2 regions of the Phyllobacterium sp. CL33Tsu genome follow, and region 1 is predicted to be linked to the other one. Evidence: predicted binding sites of a transcription regulator. Region 1 holds the regulator's gene; the other holds the start of a gene.
What was found. The regulator HrcA, encoded in region 1, represses chaperone genes, less so after heat shock. The targets are predictions, from matches to a motif close to GTTAGCACTCNCNNNNNGNGAGTGCTAAC.
Positions count from the first base shown of each region.

Region 2: groES (co-chaperone GroES) is a predicted target of HrcA. The motif match lies at 4,054-4,082, and genes of this name have one in related genera.

Region 1 is NZ_FORJ01000001.1:1,317,928-1,325,188, forward strand. It holds gene rdgB (RdgB/HAM1 family non-canonical purine NTP pyrophosphatase) at 1-471, opposite strand, end outside; gene BM074_RS06390 (VOC family protein) at 468-875, opposite strand; gene rph (ribonuclease PH) at 888-1,604, opposite strand; gene hrcA (heat-inducible transcriptional repressor HrcA) at 1,732-2,802, shown strand; gene grpE (nucleotide exchange factor GrpE) at 2,869-3,573, shown strand; gene BM074_RS06410 (trimeric intracellular cation channel family protein) at 3,686-4,366, shown strand; gene BM074_RS06415 (adenosine kinase) at 4,326-5,318, opposite strand; gene BM074_RS06420 (sulfate transporter family protein) at 5,473-6,189, shown strand; gene nth (endonuclease III) at 6,182-6,964, opposite strand; gene BM074_RS06430 (DUF2244 domain-containing protein) at 6,963-7,261, shown strand, end outside.
Region 2 is NZ_FORJ01000001.1:567,331-574,591, forward strand. It holds gene BM074_RS02835 (glutathione S-transferase) at 1-392, opposite strand, end outside; gene BM074_RS02840 (bifunctional riboflavin kinase/FAD synthetase) at 440-1,420, opposite strand; gene BM074_RS02845 (TIGR01459 family HAD-type hydrolase) at 1,430-2,278, opposite strand; gene BM074_RS02850 (cation diffusion facilitator family transporter) at 2,501-3,538, shown strand; gene BM074_RS02855 (ArsR/SmtB family transcription factor) at 3,535-3,846, shown strand; gene groES (co-chaperone GroES) at 4,143-4,439, shown strand; gene groL (chaperonin GroEL) at 4,504-6,147, shown strand; gene BM074_RS02870 (winged helix-turn-helix transcriptional regulator) at 6,346-6,753, opposite strand; gene BM074_RS02875 (NADPH-dependent FMN reductase) at 6,843-7,261, shown strand, end outside.

The DNA.
Region 1 (7,261 bases):
CGGCGGCCAGACGATCTCGCCCTCGACCTCGCCGCGATAGTAATTGGCTTCGCCGTCCGGCCAGGCGAGGCAGATGACGGATACGAAACGCCCGCTGCGTTGGTCGGGGCTTGTCGCGCCCTTATCCTGCAAGGCCTTTTCCACCTTTTCCATGCCGTGGCTGAAATCGCGCTTTCCATCGGGAAGTTCCGCCCAGTTCGCCGTGTAAACGCCGGGATCGCCGCCGAGCGCGTCGACGCAAAGGCCGGAATCATCGGAGAGCGCAACGAGGCCGGTCGCCTTCGCCGCTGCATAGGCCTTGATATAGGCATTTTGCTCGAACGTGGTTCCGGTCTCATCCGGCTCCGGCAGGCCGAGATCGCCAGCGGAAACCACTTCAAAGCCGAATGGTCCCAGAAGGTCGATCATCTCATTGATCTTGCCCTGATTGTGACTTGCGACGAGCAGTTTGCCCTTTTCGAGTTTTCTCATTCCAAATTCCATAATTTCGGTTCTGCGAATTCGATCGAATTTCCGGCGGGATCGCGGAAGTAGAGCGAGCGCGCGCCGTTCGGCCAATCGAACTCGCTTTCGATCTCGATGCCATTTGCCTCAAGATGGGATTTCCATCCGGCGATTTCATCCCGTGTCGCCTTGAAACAGACGTGGCCCGGGCCTGTTGCCCCATGCGAGGGGATAGGCAGGCTGCCGGGCGGGCGCTCGTTGATAAGCACGGGATCGAACAGGATGAGGACACCGGCGCCGCAGCGAAAGAAGATGGACCGCTTCGGCGTCTCCAATATGATCTCGAGCCCGAGAATGCCGGCATAGAAGTCCTTGGCGGCCGCAAGGTCCGTAACATAAAGCGCCGTTTCAAGGATACCGGATGGTCGCATGGTCTCGGGCTTTTAGCTCACAGCCATCTGCTGCAGGTTGACCAGCCGCCCGATGCCGTTGCGGGCAAGACTTATAAGGGCGAGCAGTTCTTCCTCGGAAAAGGGCTCGCCTTCGGCGGTTCCCTGGACCTCGACGATACCACCCTTGCCGGTCATGACAAAGTTCGCGTCGGTCTGTGCCGTCGAATCTTCCTGATAATCAAGGTCGATCACCGGCGTGCCGTTGGAAATTCCGCATGAGATCGCCGCAACATGGTCCTTCAGCACTTTTTCGACCTTGATCATCTGGCGCGCTTCCATCCAGCGAAGGCACTCGTGCAGAGCGACCCAACCGCCGGTGATGGCAGCCGTGCGCGTGCCGCCATCGGCCTGGATAACGTCGCAGTCCACCGTGATCTGCACTTCGCCAAGCGCCTGAAGGTCAACGACCGCACGCAGCGAGCGGGCAATCAGCCGCTGGATCTCCAGCGTGCGACCGCCCTGTTTGCCCGAGGATGCCTCGCGGCGCATGCGATCGCCGGTCGAGCGCGGCAGCATGCCGTATTCGGCCGTTACCCAACCCTTGCCGGTGTTGCGCATCCAGCCTGGCACCTTTTCCTCAAGGCTCGCTGTGCACAAAACGTGGGTGTCGCCGAATTTGACTAGGCACGAGCCCTCGGCATGCTTGGAAACGCCGCGTTCGAAGGAGATGGCGCGCATCTCGTCGGGGGCTCGCTTGGAAGGACGCATTGGAAAGACCTCTTTGAAAATCTGTGGTCCGGCCTTTTAGCCGTGATGGCAGATCGAAGCAAAGGCTTTGATGATTGCCCGGACAATGCTTATATCAGGGCTGTAACAAGCAGACATACGAGGCAAGATGAAACGGGCCGTGGTACCGGAGGCATATCAGTCGCTTGACCAGCGGTCGCGCGACATTTTCCGGCGCATCGTCGAGAGCTATCTTGGCGACGGCGAACCGGTCGGCTCGCGCAACCTTTCGCGGATTCTCCCCGTGTCGCTGTCGCCGGCGACGATCCGCAACGTCATGAGCGATCTCGAGCATCTCGGACTGGTCTATGCACCGCATATTTCGGCCGGACGCCTCCCGACGCAGCTTGGGCTGCGCTTCTTCGTCGACGCCTTCATGGAAGTCGGCGATCTTTCCGCCGCTGAGCGCAACTCGATCGAGGCGCAGGTTCGTGCCTCAAGCGAAGACCAGTCGACTGAAACTGTGCTGACGCAGGCGAGCCAAATCCTCTCCGGCATGTCGCGCGGCGCCGGTCTTGTGCTTGCGACCAAGGCGGAAGGCGCGCTGAAACACATCGAGTTCGTGCGCCTCGAGCCGACCAAGGCCCTGGCCGTTCTTGTCAGCCAGAGCGGGGATATCGAAAATCGCGTTATCGATTTGCCCGTTGGCGTGACGCCCTCACAGCTCATCGAAGCTTCGAACTTTCTCAATGCGCATATCCAGGGCCGCACGATCAGCGAGGCGCGCCAGGAAATCGGCCGGCTCAAGGACGAGACCCAGCAGGCACTCGATGCCTTGTCGCAACATCTGGTGCAACAGGGGCTGGCGGTCTGGGGCGGCGCAGGCAGCGGGCAGCCGCCGCGCCTGATCGTGCGCGGGCGCGGCAATCTTCTCGATTCGATCAACGCCGAGGCCGATCTCGACAGGCTGCGCCACCTCTTTGACGATCTCGAAACCAAGGAAGGAACGCTACAGCTTCTCGACCTCGCCGAGGCGGGACCCGGCGTGCGCATCTTCATCGGGTCAGAAAACAAGCTGTTCTCGCTGTCGGGTTCGTCGCTGGTGATCGCGCCCTATCGGGACTCGGAGCAGCGCATCATCGGCGCCCTCGGCGTCATCGGCCCGACCCGGCTCAACTATGCCCGGATCGTGCCGATGGTCGACTATACCGCCCAGCTCGTATCCCGCCTTTTGCGATAAGACTTGATTTTCAAGAGCCGAACGTCGATATCCAGCGCAACTTCGAAAAATGAACGGACAGGATAGATGGCTGAAGACAAGAAACTTCACGACACCCCGGATCTCGATCAGCGCGACCTGAAGAATCCGCGCGATCGCGATGCGCTGAAGCGCGCTGCCGATGATTTTCTTAAATCGCGCAAGGCCGAGGAATATGCGCTTGCCGAGGAAGACCAGGAGCAGGCAACGACCGCCGAACTCGACGCGCTGCGCGCCGAAAACAACGATCTGAAGGACCAGTTGCTGCGCCTTGCCGCAGATATGGAAAACCTGCGCAAGCGGACCGCGCGCGACGTCCATGACGCGCGCAGCTATTCGGTTGCCAACTTCGCCCGCGACATGCTTGCGGTATCCGACAATCTGAAGCGCGCCATCGAAGCTGTTCCCGCCGATGCACTTGCAGGCGGCGATGCCGGCCTTAAAGGCCTCGTCGAGGGCGTCGAGATGACGGAACGCTCCATGCTCACCGCTATGGAACGCCACGGCGTCAAGAAAATCGAGCCGCAGGGTCAGAAGTTCGATCCGAACTTCCACCAGGCGATGTTCGAAATTCCGAATGCGGATGTTCCGCATAATACGGTGGTGCAGGTTGCGCAGGCTGGCTTTGTCATCGGCGACCGCGTGCTGCGGCCGGCGCTTGTCGGCGTGTCGCGGGGCGGACCCAAGCAGGCCGCCGGCGAAGCTCAGCCGGAACCCGGCCCGATCAATCCGCAGGCTGAAAAAGACGCCTGATCGGTCTTAACGACGTTCCAAGGAGCCGCATTTCCCTGACCGGAATGCGGCTCTTTTCATTTTCCGGTCATGCTCTATCGTGGGACAAAATAACGGCGAGGGGAAACTGCCGGTGACCATGATTCAGCTGTTCAACTATGCCGGAATTTTCCTTTTCGCCGCGACGGGAGCTCTGGCGGCCTCGCGGCGCCAGCTCGACATCATGGCTTTCATCTTTCTCGCCGCGGTCACCGGGATCGGCGGCGGGACGTTGCGCGACCTCATCCTCGGCGTTCCCGTCTTCTGGGTGAAGGATCCGATGAGCCTACTTGTCTGCGCCGCAGCGGCAATCCTTGTCTATTTCACCGCCAATCTGCTTGAATCACGCTATCGCGTTCTCCTCTGGCTCGATGCGGTCGGGCTTGCCGCCTATAGCGTGATGGGCGCGGCAAAGAGCCTTGCACTCGGCTTCGACTCGACCATTGCGGTGGTGACCGGGATCATGACGGCGACATTCGGCGGTATCCTGCGTGATATCATTTCGGGGGAGCCATCAGTGGTGATGCGCCGCGAAATTTATGTCACGGCGGCGCTCGCCGGCTCACTTGTCTATATCGTGCTGCACCGGTTTGCCGTCGGGACGGAGATTTCCGCGCTCGTCGCGGCGCTTGCCGCCTTCACGGTCCGAGGCGGCGCGCTCTATTTCGGCTGGTATCTGCCGACCTATCACAAGCCCGGCCGCAGTGCGGACGAGCTTGAGCGGGAAGGCTTGATCAGAGCAGCCCCGCCCGCTCCGCCGCGGCCTTCAGATTGATCTGCGGACGCGGACCGATCTGCTGGATGACAAGCCCCGCCGTCAGCGAGCCAAGGCGGGCGCAATCGGTCAGCGAGCGGCCGTTGGTGTAACCGAAAAGGAAACCCGCAGCATAAAGATCGCCCGCGCCTGTGGTATCGACCAGTTCCTCGATCTCGATGGCGGGAACGGCGACAGTCTCGTCGCCGGCAACGACCACAGAACCTTTTTCCGAACGGGTGACGGCAGCGAGCTTGCAATCCCTGCGGATCAGCTCAAGGCCTTCTTCAAAATTGTCCGTCTGGTACAGCGATTTCATTTCCGCCTCGTTGGCAAAAACGATGTCGACCGTGCCGGAGCGCATCAGATCAAGAAACTCCTCGCGGTAGCGATCGACGCAAAACGGATCCGAGAGGGTCATCGAGACTTCGCGCTTGTGCTCATGAGCGATCTTTGCCGACAGGCGGATGGCTTCCTTGGCGCGCGGCGGATCCCAGAGATAGCCCTCGAAATAGGTGACCTTGGCCTGGGAAACCTTGGAACTCTCGACATCCTCCGGCCCGAGCTCGATGCAGGCGCCGAGATAGGTGTTCATCGAGCGCTCGCCATCGGGCGTCACGAAAATCATCGAGCGCGCGGTGGGTGGCGGTGAAGCCAGCACACGCGTGTCGAAGGCCACTCCTTGCGAACGGATATCATGGGTAAAAACGTGGCCAAGCTGATCGTCCGCTACCTTGCCGAAATAGGCGGCGCGTCCGCCAAGGCTGGCAACCCCCGCCGCGGTATTGCCGGCGCTGCCGCCCGACGCCTCGATCGCGGGACCCATGCGCTCGTAGAGGAACTCGGCCCGATCGGCGTCGATCAGGTTCATTGCATTTTTGATAATGCCGTTCTTGATGATGAAATCGTCATCGGTGCGGGCAATGATATCGACAATGGCGTTGCCTATGCAAAGCACGTCATAAGTGGACATGGAAACTCCGGGATAGATCGCAAACCTGTTGGCGTTGTTTTGCCTGCTCTACCCCGTCGCGACAGAATTGACCACCCCCCACTTGGGCGAACACCTTGTCCGAAGGGTCAGTTGCACTTATGTCGGGAACCTACGCCATGGAGCAAAATGCCCGATGATCGTCGAAAGCGCCCGCGCCGCCGCCAGTCACCTCTTCCGTCCGGAATTTCGCGCTGTCCTGTGGAAATCGCTGGGGCTGACATTGCTGCTGCTCGTCGGCGCATGGTTTGGGCTGCGCGAAATCTTCGAATGGCTCGCGCTCCCTTTTTTCGAAGGAATGATGCCGGATTTGCCATCCTGGACGGGCTGGATCGGCTTCATCGCCGGCCTCTTTGCCAGCATCGGGCTCGCATTGGGACTGGCGTTGCTGATTGCTCCAGTTACCGCCATCGTAGCCGGGCTTTTTCTTGACGATGTTGCGGAGGTCGTCGAAAAGGAAGACTACCCTGGCGACCCGGCCGGAAAGCCGCTGCCTGCCATGCGCTCGATGGTCCTTTCGATCCGCTTCTTTGGCGTCGTCATTCTCGGCAATGTTGCCGCGCTGCTGATGTTGCTCATCCCCGGCGTCAACCTGATCGCATTCTTCATCGTCAATGGCTATCTGCTGGGCCGCGAGTTCTTCGAGTTCGCCGCGATGCGTTTTCGATCCGAAGCCGAGGCAAAGGCCTTGCGGGCGCAGAATGCCGGTACGGTCTTCCTCGCGGGCCTTGTCATCGCCGCATTTATGGCCGTGCCATTGCTCAACCTCCTGACGCCGCTCTTTGCCGCAGCGCTCATGGTGCACCTCCACAAAGCCGTCGCCAGTGCGGCACGGCCTGTAGCCGTCAGATAGCCTGCGGCGGCAGCGGCACCAGCGGCGCCGGGATTTCCGAGGTCTTTTCCGCTGCCTTGCAGATATCGGCGATGACACAGGCCGAACATTCCGGCCTACGCGCCTTGCACACATATCGGCCGTGCAGGATCAACCAGTGATGCGCATGATAGAGATATTCCGACGGAATGATTTTCATCAGCTTCGCCTCCACCTCGTCCGGGGTCTTGCCGGGCGCAAGGCCAAGGCGGTTGCCGATGCGGAAGATGTGCGTGTCCACCGCCATCGTAGCCTGGCCGAACGCCATGCTGAGGACGACATTGGCAGTCTTGCGCCCAACCCCCGGCAGCTTGACCAGTTCGTCACGATCGTCGGGAACGACGCTGCCAAATTTTTCGACCAGTGCTTGCGATAGCGCGACGACATTCTTGGCCTTGTTGCGCCACAGCCCGATCGTTCGGATATATTCGCCAAGCCTCTCTACCCCTAGGGCCACCATCTTTTCGGGCGTGTCGGCAACCTTGAAGAGCGCGCGCGTCGCCTTGTTGACGCCGACATCGGTTGCCTGCGCCGAAAGTGCCACGGCGACAAGCAGGGTGAACGGATTGACGTGTTCGAGTTCCCCCTTTGGCTCCGGCCGCTGGATCGAAAACCGGCGAAATATCTCGTGGATCTCCGCCGCCGTGTAGCGCGTCCCCGGCACACGCCGCTCTTCCTTGGCGGGCCTGGCGGTCACAGCGTTCTGATCGATTTTCGGCTTGGGATTTTCCATGACCCCTCTATACTTGAGCCCCATGAGCCAAACAACAAACCCGATTGACCCGGCCGCGATGAACGAAGAAGAAATCTTCCGTGCGCTTCTTGTGCCACATCGATCGCTTGGCCGTTTCGGATTTCTTGTTCTTATGGGAACGCTTGGGGTCAGCAGTTTTATGACCGGCCTTTTCTTTCTGTCGATCGGCGCCTGGCCAGTATTCGGCTTTTTCGGGCTGGACGTCGTCATCGTCTACGTGGCGTTTCGCATGAACTACGCTGCAGCGAAAGCACACGAAGAAGTCAGCATTTCGCGCGTTGCCCTGCATATCCGTCAGGT
Region 2 (7,261 bases), 750 kb from region 1:
TGGCCATGCACGCGATCAAGCCAGGGCTGATGCCGCTTTTCCGAAGGCCGCAGATCGTGCTCATAGACGATCTGGACGCTCTTTTCGCAGGCGGCGAGCGCGAGGCCGATGATCCGCTGCGAGCGCGTAAAATGCGTAATTTCCGCCGGTGTCAGCCCCAGCGCGGGTTCTGCAATGCGCTCGGCATATTCGAGGATCAGGCACGAATCCATCAGGACGACGCCTTCATTCGTCACGAGCGTCGGTGCTTTCACGACCGGATTGATCTTCGAAAAGGCCTCGAAGGCCCGGAAAACCGACAGGGACTCATGGGAAAATGGCAGGTTCAGCATTTTCAGTGAAATTGCCACCCGTCGCACATAGGGCGAATCCAGCATTCCAATCAGTCTCATTCCATCGCTCCCTTATTGTCAGATCATGGGTAAAGCGCCCATCTTCCTCAGTCGAAATTAATCTTCTGGTCCAGCGGCGACAACGGCTTGACACCTTGAAGTAGCGCACGCGCTTCCTCTTCGTCGCGCCGGATCTGCTGCATCATCGGCTCGAGACCGTCAAATTTTTCCTCGCCGCGCAGATAGCCGAAGAAAGAGACGGCGCAGGTTTCGCCGTAAAGATCGTCGCTGAAATCGAACACATATGTTTCAAGCAGCGGCTCGCCATCCGTATCGACGGTCGGCCTGCGGCCAAAGCTGGCGACGCCGTCAAGAAGCGTACCGTCGGCCCGGCGGAAGCGCACCGCATAAATTCCGTGCTTCAAATGGGTCTCGGGCGGAAGCACCATGTTGGCGGTCGGAAAGCCGATCGTGCGCCCCAGCTGCTTGCCGCCGACGACCGTGGCGCGAATGCGGTGCCGGTAGCCAAGGAGCCCGGCCGCCTCGACCACTTCACCTGCGCCAAACATATCGCGAATGCGGCTTGACGAGATCGCATGGCCCCCCTCGTCACGGAAGGCATCGACGAGCGTGACGTGGAAGCCACGTTCTTCGCCCGCTGCCATCAGGAACGCCGGGCCACCCTGACGGCCCTTGCCGAAATGAAAATCGAAGCCGGCGACGATACGGGTTGCGCCAAGGCCATCAACGAGAATGCGGTCCACAAAGACATCCGCCGTCAATTGCGAGAATTCGCGGGTAAAATTGCATTCGACCACCGCATCGAATCCCAGCGCTTCGAGGATCGATGCCTTCTCGGCGGCGGGTGTCAACCGGTCCACCGGCTGGTCCGGCACGAAAACGCTGCGCGGGTGCGGCTCGAAGGTCAATACCAGCGATGGCTTGCCCTCGGCGCGTGCGGTCTCCAGCGCCCGGCCCAGAACGGCCTGGTGCCCACGGTGCACGCCGTCGAAATTGCCGATGGCGACAATGGCGCCCTTCAGTTCATCGGGCAAATGAGACGGATCGTTCAGACGCAGGATCGGCATATCTTTGTCTCACGCCAGGGCGGGCATCGTCGCAACGGGATTGCTTCCGTGCTTTGCGAGGAACGCCAGAAGCTTCTCAAGGTCATGGACACCGCCCATCACATAATCGCCGGCATGAATACCGCCGGAGATATAGAGAACATCGATGCCGAAAAGATCGGCGCCCTTGATATCCGTCAGCATGCCGTCACCGATGGCAAGTACCCGCGAACGTTCGACAGGGGTGCCGCGCACGTCTTCCGCCGCGGCAACCGCCGCCTCGTAGATCGGGCGATGCGGCTTTCCTGCGATGAGCGTGCGGCCGCCAAGCTGCCCGTAATCGCGAGCAAGCGCCCCGGCGCACCAGATGAGGCGATCGCCGCGCTCGACGACGATATCCGGATTGGCGCAGATGAACGGCAGGTTGCGCGAGCGGAAGCGCACCAGCATGTCGGCATAGTCTTCCGGCGTTTCCGTATCGTCATCGAAGAAACCCGTGCAGACGACGACATCGGCTTCGCGCTCCTCGACCAGTTCCACGTCGATGCCGTCATAGAGGGTTTCGTCGCGCTCCGGCCCGAGATGAAACACACGGCGCGGCGCGTTGCGGATCAATTCGCGGGTGACGTCGCCCGATGTGACGATCCGGTCATAGGCCGATTCCGGCACGCCAAGCGCATGAATCTGCTCCGCTACGCCGGCAAAGGGGCGCGGCGCATTTGTGATGAGAACCACCGTCAGGCCGGCCTGACGGGCCCTTTGCAAGGCCGCCGAGGCGGGTGCGAAGGAATCGACGCCATTGTGCAGGACGCCCCAGACATCACACAGCAGTACGTCGTAGCGATCCATCAATGCATCGAGGCGCTGCAAATGTATCATGTCGGTCATGCCGGTCCCTTCAGGCAAAATACTATGCGACGAGAGTCTTGAGACTGTCTCGATTAGCGGATCGTGCCTGACCTGTCACGCCGGTTATGTTTGAAAAAGCTCACGTTGTGCCGTTCGGGGTTTCGGACGGGCACTATCTGCGATTGACACGACCTTTGCCTTCGCCTAACAAACACATGAACACATATTGATATGTTTGCTAGAGGCTTCACAATGTCAGACCCCCATGCCGGCCACGACCACACGCCTAAAGTCACTGCGGGCAACGAGACGAAAATGCTCATTGCACTTGCAATAACTTTTTCATTCATGATCGTCGAGATCGTGGGCGGGCTCATGGCGGGCTCGCTGGCGCTGATTGCCGATGCCGGCCATATGTTCACCGATGTGGTGGCGCTGTCACTGGCCTACTTCGCCTTCCGTTTCGGCCGGCGCGCCGCCGACGAAAAACGCACTTTCGGCTATATGCGCTTCGAGGTCATTGCCGGGCTTATCAACGCCGTCACGCTGTTCGCCATTCTCATCTGGATAACGTACGAGGCCATCGAGCGCTTCCGCAATCCTGGCGAAGTCCTGGCCGGTCCCATGTTTATCGTCGCCACAGTCGGCCTTTTAATAAACATGCTGGTTTTCTGGATCCTGACACGCGGCGGCGATACCGAGCAGGTCAACATCAAGGGAGCGGTGCTGCACGTACTGGGCGATCTCCTAGGTTCCGTCGGCACGATCGTTGCCGCGATCGTGATCTACTATACCGGATGGACGCCAATCGACCCGATACTTTCTGTCTTCGTGTCCATTTTGATCCTGCGCAGCGCCTGGGCGCTCCTGCGCAACTCGTTGCATATCCTGCTCGAAGGCGCGCCAGGCAATGCCGCACCTGAAGCCATCGAGCAGTATCTAAAGCAGACGGTTCCGGGACTTGCCGCCGTCCGCCATGTCCACGTCTGGATGATCACCTCGGGCAAGCCGCTGGCAACGCTGCATGTGCGCCCTGCTCCGGATACGAATCCGCGGCTTCTGGTGAAACAGGTCGAAGCCGAACTCATGAAGAAGTTCGAGATATCGCACGCAACGATTGCCATCGACTGGCCGGAGGATACAGCGAGGGACGATTGCTGCCTTGGCGATGATCTCCAGCAAGGGCACGAACACGACCATTCCGGCCATGCCCACGACGAGGCCGATCATGATCACGGCGGACATGATCATGCCGCTCACGAGCACGGGCATGAGGGGCACAAACATTGAGCTCAACCCCTCCTCTCCCCCCTGAACTCACGGTTCTCGCCGAAACCTTTCGTCTCCTCGGCGATCCGACGCGGCTGCGCATACTCCTGTTCTGCCTCGAAGCGCCGCGCTCAGTCGGAGATATCGCCGCGAGCCTCGACCTATCGCAATCGCTGGTCAGCCATCATCTGCGCCTCTTGCGCGGCGCCCGGCTCGTGCGCGGCAACCGGCAGGCAAAACAGATTTTCTACGAACTGGCCGACAAGCATGTCAGCGACATGCTTGTCGACATGACGCATCACGTGGGCGAAGAAAGCGCCGAGGATTGATGCGGTTGGGGCGCGTGTTTCCGCCGATCGCGCCCACGCCGACTTGCAGCATTGTGTGAATTCTGCCGTCACGTCATTCGCATTTCACATGAATATGCCATAAAGCGGTTTGTAGATGGACCCGGCTTCCAAGCATTGCCTCTCCAGGCCATTTTAAATGATGCTTTCCCTTGACTCTTCAAACCGATCCCACTATCTCCGGCCGCAGTTAGCACTCACCCCAAGCGAGTGCTAATACCGCGAATGGCGCTGCCATTCGCGTCATCGTTTTGACACCAACATCAAGGGTTCTAACCATGGCCAAGACCAAGTTCCGCCCGCTTCATGACCGCGTCGTCGTACGCCGCGTCGAATCCGAAGCAAAGACCGCTGGCGGCATCATCATTCCGGATACTGCCAAGGAAAAGCCGCAGGAAGGCGAAGTCATCGCCGTAGGCACCGGCGCTCGTGACGAAGCCGGCAAGCTCGTACCGCTCGATGTCAAGGCAGGCGATCTGATCCTGTTCGGCAAGTGGTCGGGTACGGAAGTCAAGATCGGCGGCGAAGACCTGCTGATCATGAAGGAATCCGACATTCTGGGCATCCTCGGCTAATCGCCGCGCATCCCCGCAATCAACGAATTTAGATCAAACCGGGTTTAATCCCAGGAGAGATAAAATGGCAGCCAAAGAAGTAAAATTCAGCCGTGATGCGCGCGAGCGCATGCTGCGCGGCGTCAACATCCTTGCCGATGCAGTAAAGGTAACGCTCGGCCCGAAGGGTCGTAACGTTGTCATCGACAAGTCCTTCGGCGCACCGCGCATCACCAAGGACGGTGTCACTGTTGCCAAGGAAATCGAACTCGAAGACAAGTTCGAAAACATGGGCGCGCAGATGGTCCGTGAAGTCGCTTCGAAGACGAACGACATCGCCGGCGACGGCACCACGACCGCTACCGTTCTCGCCCAGGCCATCGTTCAGGAAGGCGGCAAGGCCGTTGCAGCCGGCATGAACCCGATGGATCTGAAGCGCGGCATCGACCTTGCTGTTGCCGAAGTCGTCAAGGACCTCGTCAAGAAGGCCAAGAAGATCAAGACCTCGGAAGAAGTCGCCCAGGTTGGCACGATCTCTGCCAATGGCGAATCCGAAATCGGTGAAATGATCGCCAAGGCGATGCAGAAGGTCGGCAACGAAGGTGTCATCACCGTCGAGGAAGCCAAGACCGCCGAGACCGAACTCGAAGTCGTCGAAGGCATGCAGTTCGACCGCGGCTACCTTTCGCCGTACTTCGTCACCAACCCGGAAAAGATGGTTGCTGACCTCGAGGACGCATACATCCTTCTCCACGAGAAGAAGCTCTCGAACCTCCAGGCTCTCCTGCCGGTTCTCGAAGCTGTCGTCCAGACCTCGAAGCCCCTCGTCATCATCTCCGAAGACGTCGAAGGCGAAGCCCTTGCAACGCTCGTCGTGAACAAGCTGCGCGGCGGCCTGAAGATTGCTGCTGTCAAGGCTCCTGGCTTCGGCGATCGCCGCAAGGCCATGCTCGAAGACATCGCGATCCTCACCGGTGGTCAGGTTATTTCCGAAGACCTCGGCATCAAGCTCGAAAGCGTTACGCTCGACATGCTCGGCCGCGCCAAGAAGGTGTCGATCACCAAGGAAAACACCACGATCGTCGACGGCAATGGCAAGAAGGGCGAAATCAACGCTCGCGTTGGCCAGATCAAGCAGCAGATCGAAGAGACCACTTCCGACTATGACCGCGAGAAGCTGCAGGAACGCCTTGCCAAGCTCGCTGGCGGCGTTGCCGTCATCCGCGTCGGCGGTGCGACGGAAGTCGAAGTGAAGGAAAAGAAGGACCGCGTCGACGACGCCCTCAATGCAACCCGTGCGGCTGTTGAAGAAGGCATCGTTCCTGGCGGCGGCGTCGCCCTGCTTCGCGCTTCGGCTGCTCTTACGATCAAGGGCGCCAATGCCGATCAGGACGCTGGCATCAACATCGTTCGCCGTGCTCTGCAGGCTCCTGCCCGCCAGATCGCAACGAACGCAGGCGATGAAGCTTCGATCGTTGTCGGCAAGATCCTTGAGAACAAGAAGGACACCTACGGCTACAACGCGGCCAATGGCGAGTATGGCGATCTGATCACGCTCGGTATCGTCGATCCGGTCAAGGTCGTTCGCACCGCTCTCCAGGACGCAGCTTCGGTTGCTGGCCTTCTCGTCACCACCGAAGCCATGATTGCTGAAGCGCCGAAGAAAGACTCGGCTGCTCCGGCAATGCCGGGCGGCGGCATGGGCGGCATGGGCGGCATGGACTTCTAAGAAGTCCTCATCCAGCGACATACGGAAAAGGCGGGTTTCGACCCGCCTTTTTGTTTTGATTTGCGTGTTCTTCAACTTCTGCTCGCGCGGCTCGTTCGTCCGCCGCACTTGTGGCACAGCGATTTTTACTCAAGTTTCAAGACGCCGAGAGAATCCTTCTATCGGGGCAGTGCCACCTAATGCGCGTTGAACTTTTCTTCACTCAGCCGCCTGGGAGAAGATCTGCTTTGGCTCCGAACCTTCATGAATGGCATCGAACCGCGCGCGTGCTTCGGCGACCCGCTGTTCGTTGCGGATCGCCCAGTCGCCAAGCGCGCGGACAGGCACCAGAAGGTCGCGGCCGAGATCGGTAAGTTCGTAGTCGACGCGTGGCGGGATCGTCGGGTAAACCGTACGGGTCACGAAACCATCGCGCTCGAGTCCGCGCAGCGTGCTCGTCAGCATCTTTTGCGAGATACCATTGATGGTCCGCTTCAACTCATTGAAGCGCATCGATTTATTGCCGAGATAATTGACGACGAGAACCGTCCATTTATCGCCGACGCGCGCCAGAATGTGATTAACCGCAGTGCATGCCGAGGTTACCTGAAAGTGATCTGGTTTCACAAAAGTGCCTCCTTGCGGGGGTTTCGAACAGTCACTTATATAGCGCCGGGCACTATTAGTTACCATCCCCCCAAGACGAAGGAATTTTTATGTCAAAAGCCAAGATCGCCGTTATTGTCGGCAGCACCCGTATCGGCCGTTTCGCCGAATTTCCCGCCAAATGGATTGCCGACGTCGCTGCACAGCGCGGAGATGTCGAGGTCCAAATTATCGATCTGCTTGACTATCCCATGAATTTCTTCGGCGAAGAACGCACCAGCGACGCCCAGAACGAGACCGCCGAACGCTGGAAGAAGAAGCTGCGCGAATTCGATGGCTATGTTTTCACGGTCGCCGAATACAACCACGGCCCGACGGCTGTCCTTAAGAACGCCATCGACCTTGGCGATTTCATCCAGAAGCCGGTCGCCTTTGTCGGTTATGGTGGCGTGGGCGGCGCGCGCGCCATCGAGCATCTGCGCCTCATCTTCGTCGAAATGGGATCGGCTTCGGTAAAGACCGGCGTTCA